Regions from separate parts of the Bacillus bruguierae genome, predicted to be linked through region 1. Evidence: predicted binding sites of a transcription regulator. Region 1 holds the regulator's gene; the other holds the start of a gene.
What was found. Region 1 encodes Rex, which represses fermentation and respiration genes when NADH is low (regulators of the CRP and FNR family bind a similar motif). Its sites were predicted from a motif close to TTGTGAAATATTTCACAA; they were not measured.
Positions count from the first base shown of each region.

Region 1 (10,948 bases):
TTTCATAACCCCTTCAGCTTCTCCTTTACGAAGTAAGCCATGGTCAACGAAAATACACGTTAATTGGTCCCCGATTGCTTTATGAATTAATACAGCTACAACAGAAGAGTCTACACCGCCGCTAAGCGCACATAATACTTTCTTGTCGCCAACTGTTTCACGAATCTTTTCTAATTCTACTTCAATAAAGTTCTCCATATTCCAGCCTTCAGTACAACCACAAACACCGAATACAAAGTTCTTAATTAAATCATTACCGTGCTCAGAGTGACGCACTTCTGGGTGGAATTGTACGCCGTATAAGTTTTGTGCTTCGTTGCTCATACCAGCAATTGGACAAGAGTCACTTGTTGAATCTACTACGAAACCTTCTGGTAAGCCTGTTACTAAGTCACCATGGCTCATCCAAACAACTTGCTCTTCTGGAAGATTTGTATATAATTTCGATTGGTTCTCTACTTTTACTACCGCTTTTCCATACTCACGATGGTCTGCACGTTCTACTTTTCCACCAAAGTGCTTTGTCATTAATTGCATGCCGTAGCAAATACCGAAGATCGGTAAGCCTAAATCAAAGATTTTCTCATCGCAGTGGAATGCACTTTCGCCATATACACTGTTTGGTCCACCAGAGAAGATAATCCCTTTTGGATTCATCGCTTTAATTTCTTCTGCTGTAATTGTATGTGGATGAAGTTCACTATACACGCCAAATTCACGAATGCGACGCGCAATTAACTGGTTATACTGACTTCCAAAATCTAAAACGATAATCGTATCGTGCTGTTTCTTCAAAATAATCACCCCATAGTTCTGTATATAAACATTTTCACCAATTTGGTAAAAACAATTACCAATATAATAAAAAAAGCCAGTCCCCTGCCCTCAGTCTCATAACAAAGAAAAGGCAGGAGTCTAGCTTTATAAAGGAGTTTGTTCCTTATAAATATAGACACACTGCCTTCATAGTCAGGTTGTTTACGGTAACCCGGTAGAGACTCTCAATCCGTATTATTGAGGATATATGAAGGAACGTTTAATATTATCTTTCTAGATTCTAACAATGAAACGTGAATACGGTCAAGAGAGAAAGCGACAAAATTCTACAGAAATTATTTCCCTATATAGTGAAACGTCCTTCTGTTATTCATTCAAAGCCCTTGTGATTATATTGCAATCCGTAACCTGCACTGTGTAATTGGTCTCTTACAAGGTCATAAAATTTCGTGCTGTATTAACAATTACCCTTATTACAAACTTGGCTTTTCCGAAATGATATTTTATTCATCGCCAACGCCATGCAATAGTTGTGTCTTCTATATAAATAGCAGGAATGGCTATCCCTAAGTGTTTCTCTTCATTTTCGTCAAAAACAGACCAATTCTCCTCATTCAAAAAATTAGGGTCTATACTGTCAAAATCAAATGTACTTTCTTCATTAACCATTTCACGAAAGTATTCTTCATAAGGTTTGCTATTTTCATTTAAATGTATAGTGCCATACATCCACGGTGCATCAGTAAAAATATCTATAATTTCGCCTAACTCAATGTCTTTGAAATATAATTTCATATATACACCTTCTTATTCATAAATTTCGAAAGAATCCCAGGAACTTTACTAACTTAAAAAATACTACCTACTACCATAACACGCCCGAAATTGTTCTATCTAGCCATGAATACTCGTCCCCCTATATCTTGATAAGCAAACTTTAAAAGTACAAAAAAGACTACCTCCTTTACTTAGGAAGTAGTCTTCTTCTTACTAACTATTTATACATTGAACAGCTTCTCAAAATGAGGGCTTATTACATCATGCCGCCCATACCGCCCATGCCCATGCCGCCCATGTCAGGCATTGCAGGTGCATTTGGTTCTGGTTTGTCAGCAACAACTGCTTCAGTTGTTAAGAACATTGCTGCAACAGATGCTGCGTTTTGAAGAGCAGAACGAGTTACTTTCGTTGGATCTACGATACCAGACTCAAGCATATTTACCCATTCGCCTGTTGCTGCGTTGAAACCAACGCCAACTTTTTCGCCTTTTAAGCGCTCTACAACTACAGAGCCTTCTAAACCAGCGTTCACTGCGATTTGACGAACTGGTTCTTCTAACGCACGAAGCACAATGTTAATACCTGTAGCTTCGTCACCAGTTGCTTCAAGGTTAGCTACTTTGCTGTATACATTCATAAGTGCAGTACCACCACCAGCAACAATACCTTCTTCTACTGCTGCACGAGTTGAGTTAAGTGCATCTTCAATGCGAAGTTTGCGCTCTTTCAATTCAGTTTCAGTAGCCGCACCTACTTTAATTACAGCTACGCCACCTGCTAATTTAGCAAGACGTTCTTGTAATTTTTCACGATCAAATTCAGAAGTTGTTTCTTCTAGCTGTGCACGGATTTGACCAATGCGAGCTTCGATTTGTTCTGTGTTTCCTACACCTTCAACAATTGTTGTATTTTCTTTTGTTACAACAACTTTGCCAGCACGGCCTAAAGATGCGATAGTTGCAGATTTTAAATCACGACCTAGCTCTTCTGTAATTACTTCGCCGCCAGTTAAGATCGCAATATCTTCTAACATCGCTTTACGACGATCACCGAAGCCAGGAGCTTTAACAGCTACTACATTGAACGTACCGCGAAGTTTATTTACTACCAATGTAGCTAACGCTTCGCCTTCTACGTCTTCAGAGATGATAAGAAGTGGTTTACCTTGTTGTACCACTTGCTCTAATACTGGTAAGATTTCTTGAATGCTAGAAACCTTTTTATCTGTAATTAAGATAAATGGGTTATCAAGAACCGCTTCCATTTTATCAGAATCAGTAATCATGTAAGGAGAAGCATATCCACGGTCAAACTGCATACCTTCTACTACATCTAATTCTGTTGTGAACCCTTTAGATTCTTCTAATGTAATAACGCCGTCGTTACCAACACGTTCCATTGCTTCTGCAATTAATTGGCCTACTTCTTCATCATCAGCAGAAATAGCAGCTACTTGTGCGATAGAAGATTTACCTTCGATTGGTTTAGAAATCTCTTTTAATTCTTTAATCGCTGCTGTAACAGCTTTTTCAATACCTTTACGAAGACCCATTGGGTTCGCACCAGCTGTTACGTTCTTTAAACCTTCACGAATCATTGCTTGCGCTAATACAGTTGCAGTTGTCGTTCCATCACCAGCTACATCATTTGTTTTGCTAGCAACTTCTGCAACTAGTTTTGCACCCATATTTTCAAATGCATCTTCTAATTCGATTTCTTTTGCAATTGTTACGCCGTCATTTGTAATAAGCGGAGAACCGAATTTTTTCTCAAGTACAACGTTGCGACCTTTTGGTCCAAGCGTAACTTTTACTGCGTTTGCAAGAGTGTCGACACCGCGAAGCATCGAACGACGTGCTTCTTCACTAAATTTAATATCTTTTGCCATAATATTTGACCCCCTTGAATTTTTAAAGATTTATATAATTAACCGATAATTGCTAAAATGTCGCTTTCACGTAAAATTAAGTATTCTGTACCTTCGTATTTCACTTCAGTACCTGCATATTTTGAGAAGATGATACGATCTCCTGTAGCTACATCTAAAGCAACACGCTCACCATTTTCAAGCACACGACCAGTACCAACTGCCACTACTTTACCTTCTTGTGGTTTTTCTTTTGCAGTGTCTGGTAGTACGATACCACTTGCTGTTTTTTCTTCTGCTTGAACAAGTTCAATTATAACGCGATCACCTAATGGCTTTAGCATGAACAACAACCTCCTCAATTTATTATGTAAATTTTATGTTTATTAGCACTCTAATACCTTGAGTGCTAACACACTTATTATAATAAAGAATCTCATTTTCTTTTGCAAGTGAAAAAATCGTAATTTTTCGGAAAACTATTCCACCCCCTCCCCAACTTGTTTAAAAACTTTTATGATTTACTTAATAATTACATAAGGGAAAACTGCAAAAAATCCATTTTTAGATTCCGTCGTTTTTTCATCTTCTCCTATGTTACAATAAGAAAGATGCCATAATTTGTTTTCTCTATGGATAGGGCATTTTCCTTTTTCTTTACAAAAAATTCAAAAAGGAGTTACGAAATTGAAGAGACAATATTGGTGGGTTATTGTTACATATATTTTGATGCAACTATCAGGGATAATTGGAGGATGGATCCTTCTAAAAAGCGGAGTATACAATAATGGACATCGGACCTTTGAACAAAAAGTTCAACTGGCAACTGCACACTGGGGACTGATTAGCTTCTTTATTGCTCTTATCATTATCCTTATGTTACTACGCAATGATACACAATCAGAAAAATGGGAGCGTGGAAAAACAAATATTCTTGCTACGATAGGATGGATTATTTTAGGAGTTTTTCTTGCTTTATTCGCCCAAGTAATTGCCGGCACAATTGAAACACAAGTTTTTAAAATTAAAGCTGAATCAGAAAATACACAAAACATTATCGAAATTATAAAAGCTGCTCCATTATTTATGATTGTTTCATCTATATTCGCTCCCATTCTTGAGGAAATTGTATTTAGAAAAATTCTATTTGGAACACTATATAAACGATATAACTTCTTTATCGCAGCGATCGTGAGCTCGCTTATATTTGCTCTCATTCATTTTGACCCTACACATTTATTAGTGTATATTTCCATGGGGCTTGTTTTTTCATTTTTATACGTACAAACAAAACGAATTATTGTCCCAATTATGGCTCATGTTATGATGAATACAAACGTTATGTTAATTACATTTGTACTTCGTCCATATCTAGAAAAAGCTGAAAAATTGCAAGGATTCATCGGAGGATTTTAAACATGCGAAATTCACCATTTGTTATGGCAACTTTGTATTTTCTTCTAGGGTGTATTTTTACATACTTAGCAATTACAAGTGTTCAAGATACAATTTGGAACTTTTACACACTATTGCTTGCCGTAATGGCAACGATTGATTTTAATTTTGCACTTCGCCTTCTTTTTTCTAAACCGAAAAAAGATAGTAAGAAGAAATAATAAAAACGCAGGAAATTCCTGCGTTTTTATTGTGGATAATTTTTCAAAAAGTACACGAGCGTTTGTAATTCTACTGCTAAATCAATATGATGAATTCGAATATGTTCTAATATGTTTAATCTAGCAGGTGTAAAGTTTAAAACACCTTGTATGCTCGTATGCGATAAGCGATCTGCTACAGATTGTGCAACAGAAGCAGGCACTGTTAATATTGCCACTTTTATATCATCTGATAATCTCTCTTCTAATTCATCCAGATGATATACTGGAATCCCTCCGATTTCTTTCCCAACTTTCTCTTCATCAACGTCAAATGCCATCTCAATTTTTGTATTATTATTTTTTGTAAAATTGTAATGTAAGAAAGCCGTACCTAAGTTACCTACCCCAATTAATGCTACGCGTGTTACATCATCTTGATCAAGTGTTTCGCGGAAAAACGACAATAAATAATTCACATTATAACCATATCCCTTTTTCCCTAATGCCCCAAAGTATGAAAAATCTCGTCGAATCGTCGCTGAATCTACTTTCACCGCTTCACTTAATTCTGCAGATGATACGCGTTGCTTACCAGATAACGATAAGTTTTGGATAAATCGATAGTATAGAGGCAATCTTTTGGCAGTCGCCTGCGGAATTTTAGGCTGCTCCATGCAACCCCCTCCTCTCTTCCTATCTGTTCAAGTGATTGAAACATATACAGAAGTTTAGCATTGAAACTTTTCCTTGTATAATAGAGAGAGAATTTCTCTATTTATGTTCAACTATACACTATTTTTAGTATGATTGAGAAATATAATCATGGCAAAGTTAAGAAATTATTTGAGGTGAAAACATTGATTTTACTACAAGTGAATAACCTTTCCAAGCTGTATGCGGCTGAAGTCATTCTTTCAAACATTAAGTTAGAAGTACAGACGCGTGATCGCATTGCACTTGTCGGGCGTAACGGCGCTGGAAAGTCTACATTATTAAAGATTATTGCAGGAGAATTATCCCATGACGGCGGAGAAATTATAAAACCGAAAGATGTATCTATCGGTTACTTAGCACAGCATACTGGTCTTGAAACATCGTTAACGATTTGGGATGAAATGCTAACAGTATTCCTCCACTTACAGCGCATGGAGAAAGAACTCCGCAGGTTAGAACAAGAAATGGGAAAAGAAGAAAATTTCACAAATGAAACTATTTACGAAAAACTATTAGCAGAGTATGATCGCCTACAATTAGATTATAAAAATGAAGGCGGCTATCAATACGAAGCTGATATTCGCTCTGTTTTAGGTGGACTTGGTTTTCCTTCAGAAACACACGAAGCGACAATCTCCACATTAAGCGGCGGACAAAAAACTCGTTTAGCTCTTGGTAAGTTATTATTAACAAAACCAGATTTACTTATTTTAGATGAGCCAACCAACCATTTAGATATCGATACATTAACGTGGCTGGAGCAATATTTACAAGGTTATCCTGGTGCTATTTTAATCGTTTCACACGATCGATACTTTCTAGATAGACTTGTAACGCAAGTATATGAAATTTCTAATAAACAAAGTCGAAAGTACACAGGAAACTACAGTAAATACTTAGAACTTAAAGCGGCGCTATATGAACAAGAAATAAAACGTTACGAGAAACAGCAAGAAGAAGTAACAAAATTACAAGACTTTATCCAAAAAAATATTACTCGTGCTTCCACAACAAAACGGGCGCAAAGCCGCCGAAAACAATTAGATCGTATGGAACTTATGGAAAAACCAATCGGTGATACAAAATCTGCTTCTTTCCACTTTGATATCGATAAACAAAGCGGTAATGATGTATTACAAGTAAAAGATGTTACCATTGGTTATAATAACGAGCCAATTATTCAAAACATTCATTTCCAATTAACAAGAGGCGATAGTGTTGCACTTGTTGGCCCAAACGGAATTGGAAAATCTACTTTATTAAAATCTCTTGTGGATAAACTTCGTCCTTTAAACGGTAATATTTCGTTTGGTTCCAACGTTTCTATCGGATATTATGACCAAGAACAAGCAAACTTAACATCATCAAAACGTGTATTAGACGAGCTTTGGGATGATTACCCGATGCAACCAGAAAAAGAAATTCGCACAGTACTTGGAAACTTTTTATTTTCTGGTGACGATGTTCTAAAGCCTGTTTCTTCTTTAAGCGGTGGACAAAAAGCACGTTTAGCTCTTGCAAAACTTATGATGAAAAAATCAAACGTACTTATTTTAGATGAGCCGACCAACCATCTGGATTTAAGTAGCAAAGAAATTTTAGAAAATGCGCTCATTGATTTTCCAGGAACTATTTTATTTGTTTCCCATGACCGCTATTTCATTAACCGCATTGCCACAAAAGTGATTGAGTTGTCCCAGGGCGGAGCAGCGGAATACCTAGGTGATTATGATTATTATGTAGAAAAGAAAAATGAAATGCTAGAACGGGCAGAACTCGAAGAACAAGAAACAAATAAACCTGTACAAAAACAAGTGGCACAAGAAAAATTAAATTATATTGAAGAAAAAGAACGTAAAAAGCAAGAACGCCAACGTATGCGTAGAGTTGAAGAACTAGAAGAAAATATCGCGACAATTGAAGAACAAATCATGGCATTAGAAGAACAACTTTGTCTTCCAGAAGTATATGCTGATTACGAAAAAGCCAGTGATATTACAACAGAAAAACAAACACTTCAAGAACAATTAGAAACATGTATGGAAGAATGGGAAGAATTACAACTGTGAAAAGGTTAGTGGTTACACTGACCTTTTTATTTATCCCGCTATTCGTGGCGGTAAGACCCTCAATGATGGAAATTTCACTTTATCCACAGTATTATTCACATATTGATCTTTATATTTTCAAGATAAATATAAGTTTTCCACATTATCCACAAGAATAATAATATTTACCCACAATTTATACTCACAAAAAAACCTATATTATCAACAGATAATATAGGTTTTATCCACAGGTTGTGGTTAATTCTGTGTATAAAATTACATCTTTTATCAAAAAGAATTTCTCTATCCACAACTAATAGTTTATGTTTACGTCCTCTTACATGCAAAAACGTGAAACTTACCATTATTATGATTCAATATCTAAACCAGGGTTTGCATTTAACGCTAACGTCGCTCTCTTTCCTTGCTCATATGCAATCGTACCGGCTGCAGCAATCATAGCAGCATTATCTGTACATAAAGATAACGGTGGAATGATAAGTTCAACATCTTCTTTCTTTTCAAACTCTTCCTCTAAACGAGCCCGTAATCCTTTATTTGCCGCTACTCCGCCAGCAAGAAGCACTTGCTTTACACCATACTCTTCTGTTGCTCTTATTGTTTTTGTTACTAAGACATCAATTACACTTGCCTGGAAACTTGCAGCTAAATCTTCAGGGGTAAGTTCTTCTCCGCGCTGCTTTGCGTTATGCACAGTGTTAATAACCGCGGATTTTAAACCACTAAAACTAAAATCATAAGAATCTGGTTCAAGCCATGCACGAGGTAAATCGATTGTCGGCTCTCCTTCATGAGCAAGACGATCAATGTGCGGCCCACCTGGATACGGCAATGATAATGTACGTGCCACCTTATCGTATGCTTCTCCTGCAGCATCGTCTCTTGTTTCACCAATTACTTCAAATGAACCATGCTCTTTCATATAAACAAGCTCTGTATGTCCACCAGATACAACGAGAGACAATAATGGAAACTGCAGTTCTTGTACTAAGCGATTCGCATAAATGTGTCCCGCAATATGGTGCACCCCAACTAGAGGGATATTATGTGCAAAAGCTACTGCTTTTGCTGCATTCACACCGATTAACAACGCCCCAACAAGACCTGGTCCTTCCGTAACCGCAATTGCATCAATATCCTCAAACGTAATTTGCGCTTCTTTTAATGCTTCTTCTAACACAACCGTCATTTGTTCTACGTGGTGACGAGATGCAATTTCTGGAACAACCCCGCCAAAACGTTTATGGCTTTCAATTTGTGAAGCTACAATGTTCGCCAAAATTTCTCGTCCATTTTTTACAACTGCTACAGCTGTTTCATCACAGCTAGTTTCAATACCCAATATAATTGTATCTTTTTTCATCATAAGTTCACCCACATTACAAGACCATCTTCATAATTGTCTGTATAGTATCTTTTACGGATTCCGCCATTTTGAAAACCAAATTTTCGATATAACTTTTTCGCAACTTCATTTGAAACACGGACTTCAAGCGTCATCGTATTTCCCCCAAGAGCTCTTGCTTTGTTCATTACTTCTTGTAATAACGCTTCTCCAAGCCTTTGACCGCGGTATTGTGGTAATACCGCAATGTTCGTAATATGTGATTCATCAAGAATAATCCAAAGCCCGCAATAACCTAGAATTCCTTCCTCTGTTTCCATTACAACGTAGTGTGCATACTCATTCATTTTTAATTCTCGTTCAAATGCTTCGGCAGTCCAAGGAATCGCAAATGAAGCTTCTTCAATCGCAACAATTTGTGAAATATCCTCTTCCTTCATATTTCTGAATGTAATATTCATTCATAAGACCCCTATTTCTTTTGACTTTCTAACCATTTTGCCTCTGCTTCTGCCAAACGAAGGTAACTCGGAACGAATGTATGCACAGGTTGTTCTTCTTTCTGTAAACCTAAGAAAGCTAATTCACTTGGACGTGGATTATGTTTCGTCATTGGAGCAAATACAGCTTGATCTCCTAAATGTTCTACAATTGTATCTTTATGCTGTTCTACATCATTCCCGATAAATAAAACAGATTCTCCCATCCTTTTTAACATTTGTAACCAATCGGCAATGAGAATAATACGATCCTCTTCCACAGATTGCAACTCTTGTTCTCTATATGTATACAATCCTGTATAAATTTGCTGACGACGACCATCAAATAACGGACAAATGTATCCTTGGAAATTCATTCCGTTTGCTGCCAGCACTTCTAAACTTGATACACCAACAATTGGAATTTGTAATGACCAAGCTAATGTTTTCGCTACTGTTACACCAATACGAACACCTGTATAAGAGCCCGGACCAGCTGCGACAACGATTTTATTTAATTCTTTTGGCTCCACATTACATTCTTGTAAAAGTTTCTCTACTGCTGGCATCAGACGCACAGAATGGTTTTTAGTTAAATTTGTAATGACTTCTCCCACAACAGTATTTCCATCAATAAGAGAAACTCCCATTACATAGTTAGAAGTATCAATTGCTAGTACTTTCATTTTGTAATAGCTCCTCACATAATCTAATATAACGTTCTCCGCTCGGCTCTAATACAATTTTTCTTGTACTATCCCCCGTGTGGAATAAACTAATTTTTAAAAGTGAAGGTGGTAAAAAAGCCTCTATTAAATGTGCCCATTCCACCACTGTTACACCTTCACCATAAAAATATTCATCAAACCCTAAATCTTCTTCGCTCTCCGCTAGGCGGTATACATCCATATGATACAGCGGTAATCGTCCTTTATATTCTTTAATAATATTAAATGTCGGGCTATTTACAACACGTTTCACACCAAGACCTTTTGCAAGACCTTTTGTAAATGTTGTCTTACCTGCACCTAAGTCTCCTTCTAAAATGAAAACATCCTGCGCCTCAACTAATTGTCCAAGCTTTTCTGATAAATTCTGCGTTTCTTCTGAAGACATTGTCGTTATTTCATATTTATTCAAAGGTTTCACCTACCTTACTGTTAGTATTCTCTGCTTTTTATTATACAGATTTTTTATTTTTGTTTCAGTTTCAAATATATAAAAAAGACCTTAGGAGTTGTCCTAAGGATAAGATTGACTGTCTTATAAGTTTAATTAGAGTAAATAAAAAAACACGAAACATATTGTTTCGTTCTTTA
Region 1 is NZ_JBAWSX010000032.1:3,099-14,046, forward strand. Features, by position in the region: gene guaA (glutamine-hydrolyzing GMP synthase) at 1-795, opposite strand, end outside; purine riboswitch at 947-1,048, opposite strand; gene WAZ07_RS25830 (hypothetical protein) at 1,285-1,572, opposite strand; gene groL (chaperonin GroEL) at 1,811-3,445, opposite strand; gene groES (co-chaperone GroES) at 3,484-3,768, opposite strand; gene WAZ07_RS25845 (CPBP family intramembrane glutamic endopeptidase) at 4,112-4,840, shown strand; gene WAZ07_RS25850 (YdiK family protein) at 4,843-5,040, shown strand; gene WAZ07_RS25855 (redox-sensing transcriptional repressor Rex) at 5,067-5,696, opposite strand; gene WAZ07_RS25860 (ABC transporter ATP-binding protein) at 5,880-7,805, shown strand; gene tsaD (tRNA (adenosine(37)-N6)-threonylcarbamoyltransferase complex transferase subunit TsaD) at 8,152-9,168, opposite strand; gene rimI (ribosomal protein S18-alanine N-acetyltransferase) at 9,168-9,611, opposite strand; gene tsaB (tRNA (adenosine(37)-N6)-threonylcarbamoyltransferase complex dimerization subunit type 1 TsaB) at 9,623-10,315, opposite strand; gene tsaE (tRNA (adenosine(37)-N6)-threonylcarbamoyltransferase complex ATPase subunit type 1 TsaE) at 10,296-10,769, opposite strand.

Region 2 (10,948 bases), on a different contig from region 1:
TTAAGAACAAAAACAAGCTGCCATTTAACAGCAAGAGGGGGGCGTATTAACTTTATCCCTATACTCGTGGGCAGTAAAACCCCACCTCAAGATTCAGAGAAAAGCAAAGAAGATAAGTGGAGGATAACTGCTGGCATGCGCCCGATTGGTTCAACTAATCATCTATAAGGAATACCCCGCCACTGATGGAAGTTTCACTTTATCCCGCTCTAACAAGCAGTAAGCAAAGATGGGAATTGCGAGAAGAGGAACTGCTTGTAAGAACCGGATTGGTTCAACTAACCATTCGGAGAAAAGGCATCTCCGAACGGAAGTTTCACTTTATTTATCACCCGGGGCAGGCTGATCCACTCCCTTAACATGGTGTTTATGCCCATTATTTTCCGTCGTATAAAAGTCGTAATAATGAACATGCATTCCGTTTCCAACTGGAATTGCTGGTCCTGAATACGCCTTGTAATAGTGTGTATGTCCATCTTCGAACAATACATATCCTTCTGTATAATGTATATGCCCTCCCTCTTGTGTCTTAATGGGCGGAGATGTTACATCTAGGCACTGATGGACATGTCCTCCCTCAACAGATGTATAATCCACTGACCCATGGTTATGATGTGGCACAAAACCAGAAACGAAATCATTTTTTCCTACCCTGTTCACTCTATCCATTCTCTTCATTCCCCTTATGCATAAAGATAAACTCTATAAACTAGTATGCTTATACTATTGAGATAATTCCCCTCTTCATATATACAAGTTAAAAATCGACATAAAACCTCTTTCTTTTTTTGGAGGTCGAGAGCATCTGGCCATGCATAGAAACGGTCAGGGCCTTTTCCTGCCACATCCGAGGTTTAAAACAAAGGGAGAAAGCAAGTAGCGGTCATGTTGTCTTTTGCATAGCAGAGACTTATATGCGGGAAAATTTAAATGGATATATAGTTAAATTAACACCGAGATTTGAAAGATTTTTAACAGGATCAGATAGCCAAAAGTAAGCAAATTGCATTTTTGTTTTCAAATTCCCTAAAATACGAAAAAAGAAGATATCCCCAAAATCATCACTTCGGAGACATCTTCTTTTCCTATCTATGCTGTAACATCGCAACTAACTTCTCTTGACTATACATCCAAACAGTAATAACTAAACAAGCAAGCGCTACTTCTGATAACGCCATAAACCCAATTGCATAATGGCCTGTTAGTTGGAATAATAGTGTTAAGATTAATGGCGGGAAGAAACCACCAAGTCCACCAAGTGCCGATACAAGACCATTTACAATACCAGCTTGCTTGGAGAAATACATTGGTACAAGTTTAAAGATTGTTCCATTTCCAGTACCAGCGCAAAAAGCAACTAATAAACAACCGAATGTGTATACATTCATCTTTGGCATGAATGATAAAATAATTCCTGCTAATGTTAAACCGGTAAAGACAAAGATTAAAATTTTAAATGGATTAAATTTGTCGCCGAGCCAGCCGCCAATTGGACGCATAATTGTTGCTAATGCAATAAAACCAGCTGTACGTAATCCCGCATCTACTTTCGCTAAGCCGAAGTGAGATACGAGGAAGTTCGGTAAATAAACTGTAAATGCGACGAACGAACCAAACGTTAAGAAATAGAAAATACATAAGAACCAAAGCTTTTCATTTTTATAAACACCTTTAATTTGTTCCGTTAATGATGTATTTACCTTTTTCTCGTTACGATCTCCTAACAGGAAGTTTGCTAATGCAAATGCAGCGAGTAAGATTAAGTACATTTGTACCGTTGTTCTCCAGCCAAATGAAGTTGCAAGTACTGGTGCGAGAAAGGATGTAACTGCTGTTCCTATATTTCCTATTCCGTATATTCCGTTTACAAAGCCATGCTTTTCTTTCGGATAGTATTTCAGAAGAGATGTTACCCCTACAGAGAATACAGCTCCGCCAACCCCAGCAAATAAACCGCCAATAATTAAATCTAGCATCGATGTTGCCATACTAATATAAAAGACAGGGAATAATAGAATAATAAAACTAATAAAGAATAATTTTCTTGCTCCGTAACGATTGGTCCAGTAACCAATTGGAATGCGAAGAATAGAGCCTAAAATCACTGGTACTGCCGTGACAAGAGAAATCTGTCCTGCTGTTAACACAATGTCTGCTTTAATAAATGGCATTAAAGAAGATAAAATCACCCATACCATAAAGCCAAGTATAAGATTTGAAGTTTGTAATCCTAACTGAAAATTCGGATTTTTCATCAGTCTCTCCCCCTATTTTGTTCAATATTTCACATTTTCTATTGCTTCCCTCCTGCCTAATCACGCTCTTTCATGATTAGGCAGGAAAGAATCACCCGCCGCTTACGGGTGGAATCAATGCGACAACATCACCATCTTGGATCATATCATCTTCATTCGCATATTCTTCATTAATTGCTGCCATTATGTGCTGAGAAAGAGAGACATTGTAGTCCTTCATTACAAGCTCCTTCAGCTCTGCTACCGTAAGGTTTTGTACATCAATTTGTAATTGCTGTGTTCCAGCTTCTTCTTGTAGATGGGAAAATAATAATACTGTAATCATTCCACTTTCTCCTTTCCTGGTTCTCCGTTTGGATACGGTGTTTGCTCTAATTGATCACCAATCCATTTCTCACCGTCTTCCCAAAACTCTTTCTTCCAAATGGGAACAATTTGTTTAATGCGTTCCATAATATATTCATTCGCTTCATACGCCGCTTTTCGGTGCGGCGTCGATACGGCAACAACAACCGCAATATCAGAAATTTGCAATGTGCCGATGCGATGTGAAATGGCCACATATGTTCCTGGCCATTTTTCTTTCGTTTCTTCACCAATTTTGGCAAGCATTTTTTCAGCCATCGAACGGTATGCAGCATACTCTAGGTAAAGCGTACGGCGCCCTTTCGTAAATTCGCGCACTGTACCAATGAATGTCGTCACAGCGCCGCATTCACGGCGAATGGCTTTCTGCGCTACTTCTTCAATGGAAATCGGCGTATCCACTACTTCAAAATACGTTTTTGTCATTTTGCATCCCTCATTCTTTGTACGAACCAATTTATATACTTCTCATCTTCCGTTATATAAAAAACTTGATAGTTCTCTTTCCCTGTTTTTAGAGCCTCATTCCATGTAATAACGGCGATCACATTTTCTACACTTTCTAATAAAGAAGCATCTTCCTCTGACCGAAGTAGAACAACTTTCGGGTATCGTTCTTTTTTATATCCTTCAACGATTATGACTTCCGCTTCAAAACATGTATACAAATGAATAATTTTTTCTAAAGACCAGTCGCGCTGAGCGGATAAAGACAATAATCCGTCCCCTTCCACTGCGCTGACAATCGCTCCAGCTTGGCGATGACGTTCGCTATCTTTTTGCAAGGGCAATTCTGGATATCCTCCGTGGCCATGATGCTTAATCGCCCCTACTTTCATACCTTCAGTCGTTAGCGCTTTAATCAGCTTCTCTGTCAATGTTGTCTTTCCACTATTTTGATACCCTATGATTTGTAAGACTGGAACGGCTCTTTCCACGGCCACTCACTTCCTTGCTCTCTGTCTAATAAAAAGACAGTAACAGTCATACCTTCTTCAAAACCGCGCGTGCCACCTGGCAAGACGATAAAAGCATTTGCATCGGCTAGTGAAGAAACAGCACTTGATTTATCAAGTCCAACTGGCACTGCTTGCAGCCTTCCATTTACAATGTCTACTTTCCCTCTAACAAAGCGTGTAAATGGATTTGCTTTCGGGAACCCCTTCATTAAAATGGCATCACCACGGTACATATGCGGCTCTTTCATACGTAGAAATGTTCGAACAACCGGACGTACGAACAATTCAAAGCCAACATAACAAGCAGACGGATTACCCGATAATCCAAACAATAATTTTCCATTTACTTCTGCTACTGTCGTTACACTTCCGGGGCGCATCGCCACTTTATTGAACAGTACGTTCGCTCCAAGCTTCTCATAAATAGCTGGTAAGTAATCATAATCCCCAACTGACACACCGCCTGTTGTAATAAGAATATCGACTTCTTCCATTGTCTTTTTTACCATCTCATAGCACGTATCGAAGTCATCCGCGAATTGGCCATAATACCGAACCGTTCCGCCTGCTTGCATAATTTGCGCAGCAATCATATATGAGTTACTGTTGCGAATTTTCCCCGGTTCAAGCGGCTCATGAACTTCTAACAATTCACTTCCTGTCGTCACAACTCCAATAACCGGACGTTTTATGGCGGCTACCTCACTATAGCCAAACGTTGCAAGAAGCGCTGCCACTCCTGGATTAATCATCGTTCCTTTTTCAACAAGCACATGGTGCTTCCTTACATCTTCACCCTTACGTGAAATATTATCGCCTGACTGAAACGGACGCTTCAACTTCATATATGTCTTCTCGTCTTTTTGAAATCCTTCTGTCAGCTCAAGCATGACAACTGCATCACAACCAGTTGGAATCGCTGCACCGGTCATAATGCGGACCGCTTGAAATGCCTTCACTTCTTCTGTAAAAATAGAACCAGCACCAATTTCTCCAACCACTTCAAATTGGGCTGGATGCTCCTGACTTGCTTTTTTTGTATCTTCTGCACGAATCGCAAAACCGTCGTATGGAGAGCGATCGAAATGAGGAACATCATGATCCGCTACTACGTCTTCGCCAAGAATTCTCCCATAACTTTCTGTAAGCGGTACCTGCTCTGTTTCTCCATATTTTGCATATTCCATCACATGTGCCACTGCATCACTAACTGCAATTGGTATTCGTTTTTCTAGCATCATTTTCACCCCGTATTTGCAAAATATCACATCTTCATTACAATTTTTGTTGTACAATGCTAATCATAATAGCAATTACTTCAAGGAGGAATTTCATGTCTTCATTTACTCATTTTAACGAACAAGGCCGCGCCAAAATGGTCGATATTAGCGATAAGAAGATTACTGTACGAACAGCCATTGCTTGTTCAAGTATCACCTTGACGAAAGAGATTTATGATAAAATTACTCATAATAAAATCGGAAAAGGCGATGTTTTAGCCGTTGCACAAATCGCTGGTATTATGGCAGCAAAACGTACTTCTGATATTATTCCGATGTGTCATCCGCTGCTTCTTAAAGGTGTTGATATTTCCTTTGACTGGCATATTGCAGATGAACAATATCGTTTGCTTATTGAAGTAAAAGTGAAAACAGAAGGCAGTACCGGCGTTGAAATGGAAGCCTTAACTGCCGCTTCTGCTACTGCTCTTACCGTATATGACATGTGCAAAGCTGTCGATAAAGGTATGATTATTGGTGAAACATACTTGTTTGAAAAAACAGGCGGCAAAAACGGTGATTATATAAGAAATCAGTCTTAATCCAAGGGGGCACCCCCTTTGGATTCACCCTATATAACGCGCATATAATCGCTTTGCCACTTGTATATCATTTGTACCATGAACGAATGCCCGCCCGTCTTGGAATAAAACGAAGCGATATTCATCAGCATGAAATGATAATAAGTACGGTGTCCTCTCTACTAGCACGCTTCTTTGTAAGCGCTTTTCCAATTCTTCTAAGTTAAGCGGCTGATTTATGCCTGGACGTATCTGAACCGTATTACGGCCGCATAGTACTTCTGTTTTCATTTGTGCTTCAAATGTTAAGCTTGGATATGTACGCAGCTTGCCGCATGATAGACAGTTTTCTTTTTTCTGCCTATTTACTTTAAATGCCATATACTGATTGTTCCAAAGATCAAATGATACCATCGTTTCCCTTAGTGCTGCAAAATCTCCAACTAATATTTTTAAAGCTTCGGCAACTTGATAAGCAACAACCATTTGTACGGCTGGTTGAATAATTCCCGCTGTATCACACGTTGCTCCGCTCGTTGGATGCTCCATTAAACAGCGAAAACATGGTGTTTTCCCTGGAATAATCGTATACGTTACACCGTAGCTCCCAACGCAGCCACCGTATATCCACGGAACGTTATACTTTTGTGAAATATCATTAATAAGAAGGCGCGTATCGAAATTATCCGTTGCATCAATCATAACATCTACGTTTTGAACAAGCCGCTCTATTTCTTGCACCGTTACATCTGTTACAACCGGCTCAATGTCTACGTCAGAATTAATCCGCCTTAAGTGCTGCGCGGCTGCAACTGCTTTTGGCACATAACGCTTCGCATCTTCTTCTGTATATAATTGTTGCCTTTGCAAATTGCTCCATTCGACATAATCACGATCTGCAATCGTCAACTTGCCAATTCCTGCCCGAACAAGCGCCTCAGCATTTGCTGCACCAAGTGCACCAGCGCCGATGATTAATACATGTTTTTCACGTAAATTTCGCTGACCAGCTTCCCCAATCTCAGAAAATAGTATTTGTCGTGAGTACCGCTCTTGCATCTTAACCCCTTCTCCCTATCCGCCAATATATGACATTTCAATTTTTGGGCGGTTATTTGCACTTTCTTCCGTTCGTTCATCTGAATAACGATCTTCCCGCTTCTTCCACGCATCTTGCACAACTTGAAACAATTCATCATCATCTATCCCATTACGAATCAGCGTTCGTAAATCTGTTCCTGTCGTTGCAAATAAACATGTATACAACTGACCTTCTGCTGAAATGCGCGCTCTCGTACAAGAAGAACAAAACGATTCAGAAACAGAAGTAATAAAACCAACTTCGGCCTCAGTTCCAACATATCGATATCGCTTTGCCACTTCACCGAAATAATGTGGATCTACTGGCTCAATTGGATACACACGGCCAATCATATCGATTAACTCTTTCTTTGTAATAACTTGTTCAAAGTTCCAACCGTTTGTACTTCCAACATCCATAAATTCGATAAAGCGAAGAGGGATGCACTGCTCTTTACAATAAGCGGCCATCTTCAAAATTTGTTTATCGTTCATTCCTTTTTTCACGACCATATTAATTTTTACGTCTAAGCCGGCGAATCTTGCTTCTTCAATTCCTCGTAATACAGGTTTTGTACCTACATTGCGACCATTAATACTTCGAAATACATCATCATCTAATGCATCTAAGCTGACGTTTATTCGCTGTAAACCTGCCTCTTTCAATGCCTTTGCTTGCTTCGTTAAATGAATCCCATTTGTCGTTAGTCCAATATCTGTTAAACCTTCTATTTTAGCAAGACGTTTAATAAGCTGTGGTAAATCTTTACGAAGTAACGGTTCGCCGCCAGTTAAACGAATTTTCCTTACGCCCATGCGAACAAAAAGTTTAGCCAATCGCTCAATCTCATCAAACGTCAATAAAAACTCTTCTTTTAAAAATGCATAATCTGGCCCAAACACTTCAGCCGGCATACAATACGTGCACCGAAAATTACAACGATCAATAACAGAAATGCGTAAATCTTGAAGTGGCCGCTGCCATACATCTACAATCTTCTCAGTCATCTTCACCCCTCCTTCTTGCTGTATATATACTTTTATTCTATTATAATATATTTTAAAATAGGGTGTTTTTGCTCTTGCACTTTATCTTTTTTTGGCTGTCTTTCATTTGTCTTCATCATAAAAAAAGAACAATACTCTATGTTGTGATATTTCTCACATCAATTTCTTCATTCAAAAATTCTTCACAAATCTGTTCAAAAACTGTTCACAATTAGTCAAGGAAAAAAATCTCTTGCATTTTCACTATATTTATATTCAAAATAAGAAATAGACTATTCTGAGAAGAGAGGTGATTGCTGTGGCAAACAGTACTGCATTATCAAATGATTTAAAAGAATTACTCGCATCTGTCGAATATAAAATGCAAGTGAACAAATCTAATTATATTTTCCAAGAAGGTATGGAGGCAAAAGAACTATATATTATTCACTCTGGAAAAGTGCAAATTAGTAAAATTAGCGCTGACGGTCAAGAATTGACACTGCGCATTTGTTCGGAGAATGATATTATTGGGGAACTTACATTATTTACAGAAAATGCCAAATATCTATTAAATTCAAAAGTGCTTGAACATGCAGAAATCGGCGTCATTAAGCGGGATGCATTAGAAAAAGCATTGCTGGAAAAACCAGCTCTTGCCTTCGAATTTATGAAGTGGGTTAGTGAACATTTACGAAGAATGCAAACGAAGTTTCGTGATTTAGTATTGCACGGCAAAAAGGGAGCACTCTACTCAACTCTTATTCGCATGACGAATAGTTATGGCATTTTAAAAGAAGATGGTATTCTTATCGATCTTCCATTAACGAATCAAGAGCTTGCAAACTTCTGTGCAACCTCCCGTGAAAGTGTCAATCGCATGTTAAATGATTTAAAAAAACAAGACGTTATTTCTATTCATAAAGGCAAAATTACCATTCATAATTTACACTTTTTAAAATGTGCAATCGCTTGTGAAGATTGCCCTACTTCTATTTGTAGTATTGAGTAGCATTCTATATATACAAGTTAAAAAACCGACATAAAAACCCTTTTCTTTTTTGGGAGGGACGAGAGCATCTGGCCGTGCATAGAAGCGGTCAGGGCCTTTTCCTGCCACATGCGAGGTTTCAAACAAAGGGAGCTAGCAAGTAGCGATCATGTTTTATTTTGCATAGCAGCAGCTTATGTGTCGGAACATTAGAATGGATATATTATTGAGGATGCTGCTTTTTTCTTTCTCCCCCCTACTCTACACATAAAACATATTTTGCGATGTGCAAAATGTCACACTTTCTCTATTTTCCCCTTACACTCTCATGAATTTTGACAATCTGTTGAACTGTGATAGATATCACATCTCTATTTTGCATGCCCTCTTATAGTGAAATTAAGCAAGAGAGACGCAATAAAGGAGTGAGCACTATGAAAAAGAAACTATCACCATTCATGCAACGTTTAAAATATTTTTCTCCAATAGATCGTTATAACGATAATCATACGCAAGAAACGTATGAAGACCGGGAATGGGAAAATGCCTATAGAAAACGGTGGCAACATGATAAAGTAATTCGCTCCACACACGGCGTAAACTGCACCGGTTCTTGCAGCTGGAACATTTACGTAAAAGATGGAATTGTCACTTGGGAAGGACAAGAGCTAAATTATCCGTCTACTGGTCCTGATATGCCAGATTTTGAGCCCCGCGGATGTCCGCGCGGAGCAAGCTTTTCTTGGTACATTTATAGTCCGCTTCGTGTGAAATATCCATATGTGCGCGGCGTCCTTTGGAATATGTGGCAAGAAGAACTGCAAAAACATGAATCACCGTTAGATGCTTGGAAAAGCATTGTTGAAAATCCAGAAAAAGCACGCACATATAAAGGGGCTCGCGGAAAAGGCGGCTTCATTCGTGCAAATTGGGATGAAGTATTACAGCTCGTTGCTGCTTCCTTACTATATACAGTAATCAAGTATGGCCCTGATCGAAATGTTGGTTTCTCACCAATTCCTGCGATGTCAATGTTAAGTCACGCAGCTGGCAGTCGCTTTATGCAGCTTATGGGCGGACCGATGCTGAGCTTCTACGATTGGTACGCTGACTTACCGCCAGCTTCGCCGCAAATTTGGGGTGATCAAACCGATGTGCCAGAAAGTAGTGATTGGTACAACGCTGGCTACATTATGACATGGGGATCCAATGTACCGCTAACACGGACGCCAGATGCCCACTTCTTAGCGGAAGTGCGCTATAAAGGAACGAAAGTTGTTTCTGTTAGCCCTGATTTTGCCGAATCAACAAAATTCGCTGATGACTGGATCAGTGTAAAACAAGGAACAGACGGTGCACTTGCAATGGCAATGGGGCACGTCATTTTACAAGAATTCTACGTGGACAAACAAGTAGACTACTTCATCAATTATGCAAAACAATACACCGATTTCCCATTCCTTGTCACGTTAAAACAACAAGAAGGTCAATTTGTTGCAGATCGTTTCTTAAATGCTGCTGATATCGGCCGGGAAACAAAGCTTGGCGAATGGAAACCTGTTCTTTGGAACGATAACGGTCATGATTTCGCTACGCCGCACGGCACAATGGGATCACGCTGGGATAACGAGAAAAAATGGAATTTACGTTTAGAAGATGAACAAACAGGCGAAAAAATTGATCCGCGTCTTTCTTTACTTGGTATGGAGGATGCAATTGGAACTGTACAAATTCCATACTTTTCTGATGACGGAAATGAGGTATTAGAACGTACCATTCCAGTGAAAAAGATTCCAACACCAAACGGCGATCTTTTCGTAACAACTGTCTATGATTTAACATTAGCAAACTACGGCGTGGACCGCGGTCTTGGGGGGCAAGAACCGAAGAGCTTTGATGAAGATGTTCCGTTTACGCCAGCATGGCAAGAAAAAATAACAGGTGTAAAACGAGAACTTATTATTCAAATTGCTCGTGAATTTGCTCAAAATGCCGTTGATACAAATGGACGCTCGATGATTATTGTCGGCGCTGGTATTAACCATTGGTTTAACTCGGATACGATTTACCGCGCTGTCTTAAACCTAGTTCTGCTTGTTGGGGCACAAGGTGTAAACGGCGGCGGCTGGGCTCATTATGTTGGCCAAGAAAAATTACGTCCGGCAGAAGGTTGGCAAACCATCGCAACCGCAAAGGATTGGCAAGGCCCGCCGAAACTACAAAACGGTACATCCTTCTTCTATTTCGTTACAGATCAGTGGCGCTATGAAGATACACCAGTTGGACATTTAGCATCACCAGTTGTCGGCAACTCACGTTATCAGCATCACGGTGATTATAACGTATTAGCAGCAAGACTCGGCTGGTTACCTTCTTATCCAACATTCGAGAAAAACGGAATTGAATTATATAAAGAAGCGGTCGCTAGTGGTGCAACAACAGGGGAAGAAATCGGGAAATATGTTGCAGAAAAGCTAAAAAACAAAGAGCTCAAATTTGCGATTGAAGA
Region 2 is NZ_JBAWSX010000001.1:60,057-71,004, reverse strand. Features, by position in the region: gene WAZ07_RS00360 (YmaF family protein) at 322-660, opposite strand; gene WAZ07_RS00355 (nitrate/nitrite transporter) at 1,086-2,255, opposite strand; gene moaD (molybdopterin converting factor subunit 1) at 2,347-2,580, opposite strand; gene WAZ07_RS00345 (molybdenum cofactor biosynthesis protein MoaE) at 2,577-3,047, opposite strand; gene mobB (molybdopterin-guanine dinucleotide biosynthesis protein B) at 3,044-3,565, opposite strand; gene WAZ07_RS00335 (molybdopterin molybdotransferase MoeA) at 3,526-4,818, opposite strand; gene moaC (cyclic pyranopterin monophosphate synthase MoaC) at 4,914-5,402, shown strand; gene WAZ07_RS00325 (molybdopterin-synthase adenylyltransferase MoeB) at 5,427-6,440, opposite strand; gene moaA (GTP 3',8-cyclase MoaA) at 6,456-7,469, opposite strand; gene WAZ07_RS00315 (Crp/Fnr family transcriptional regulator) at 7,768-8,460, shown strand; gene WAZ07_RS00310 (nitrate reductase subunit alpha) at 8,874-10,948, shown strand, end outside.
Region 2: WAZ07_RS00310 (nitrate reductase subunit alpha) is a predicted target of Rex. The motif match lies at 8,724-8,741, and genes of this name have one in related genera.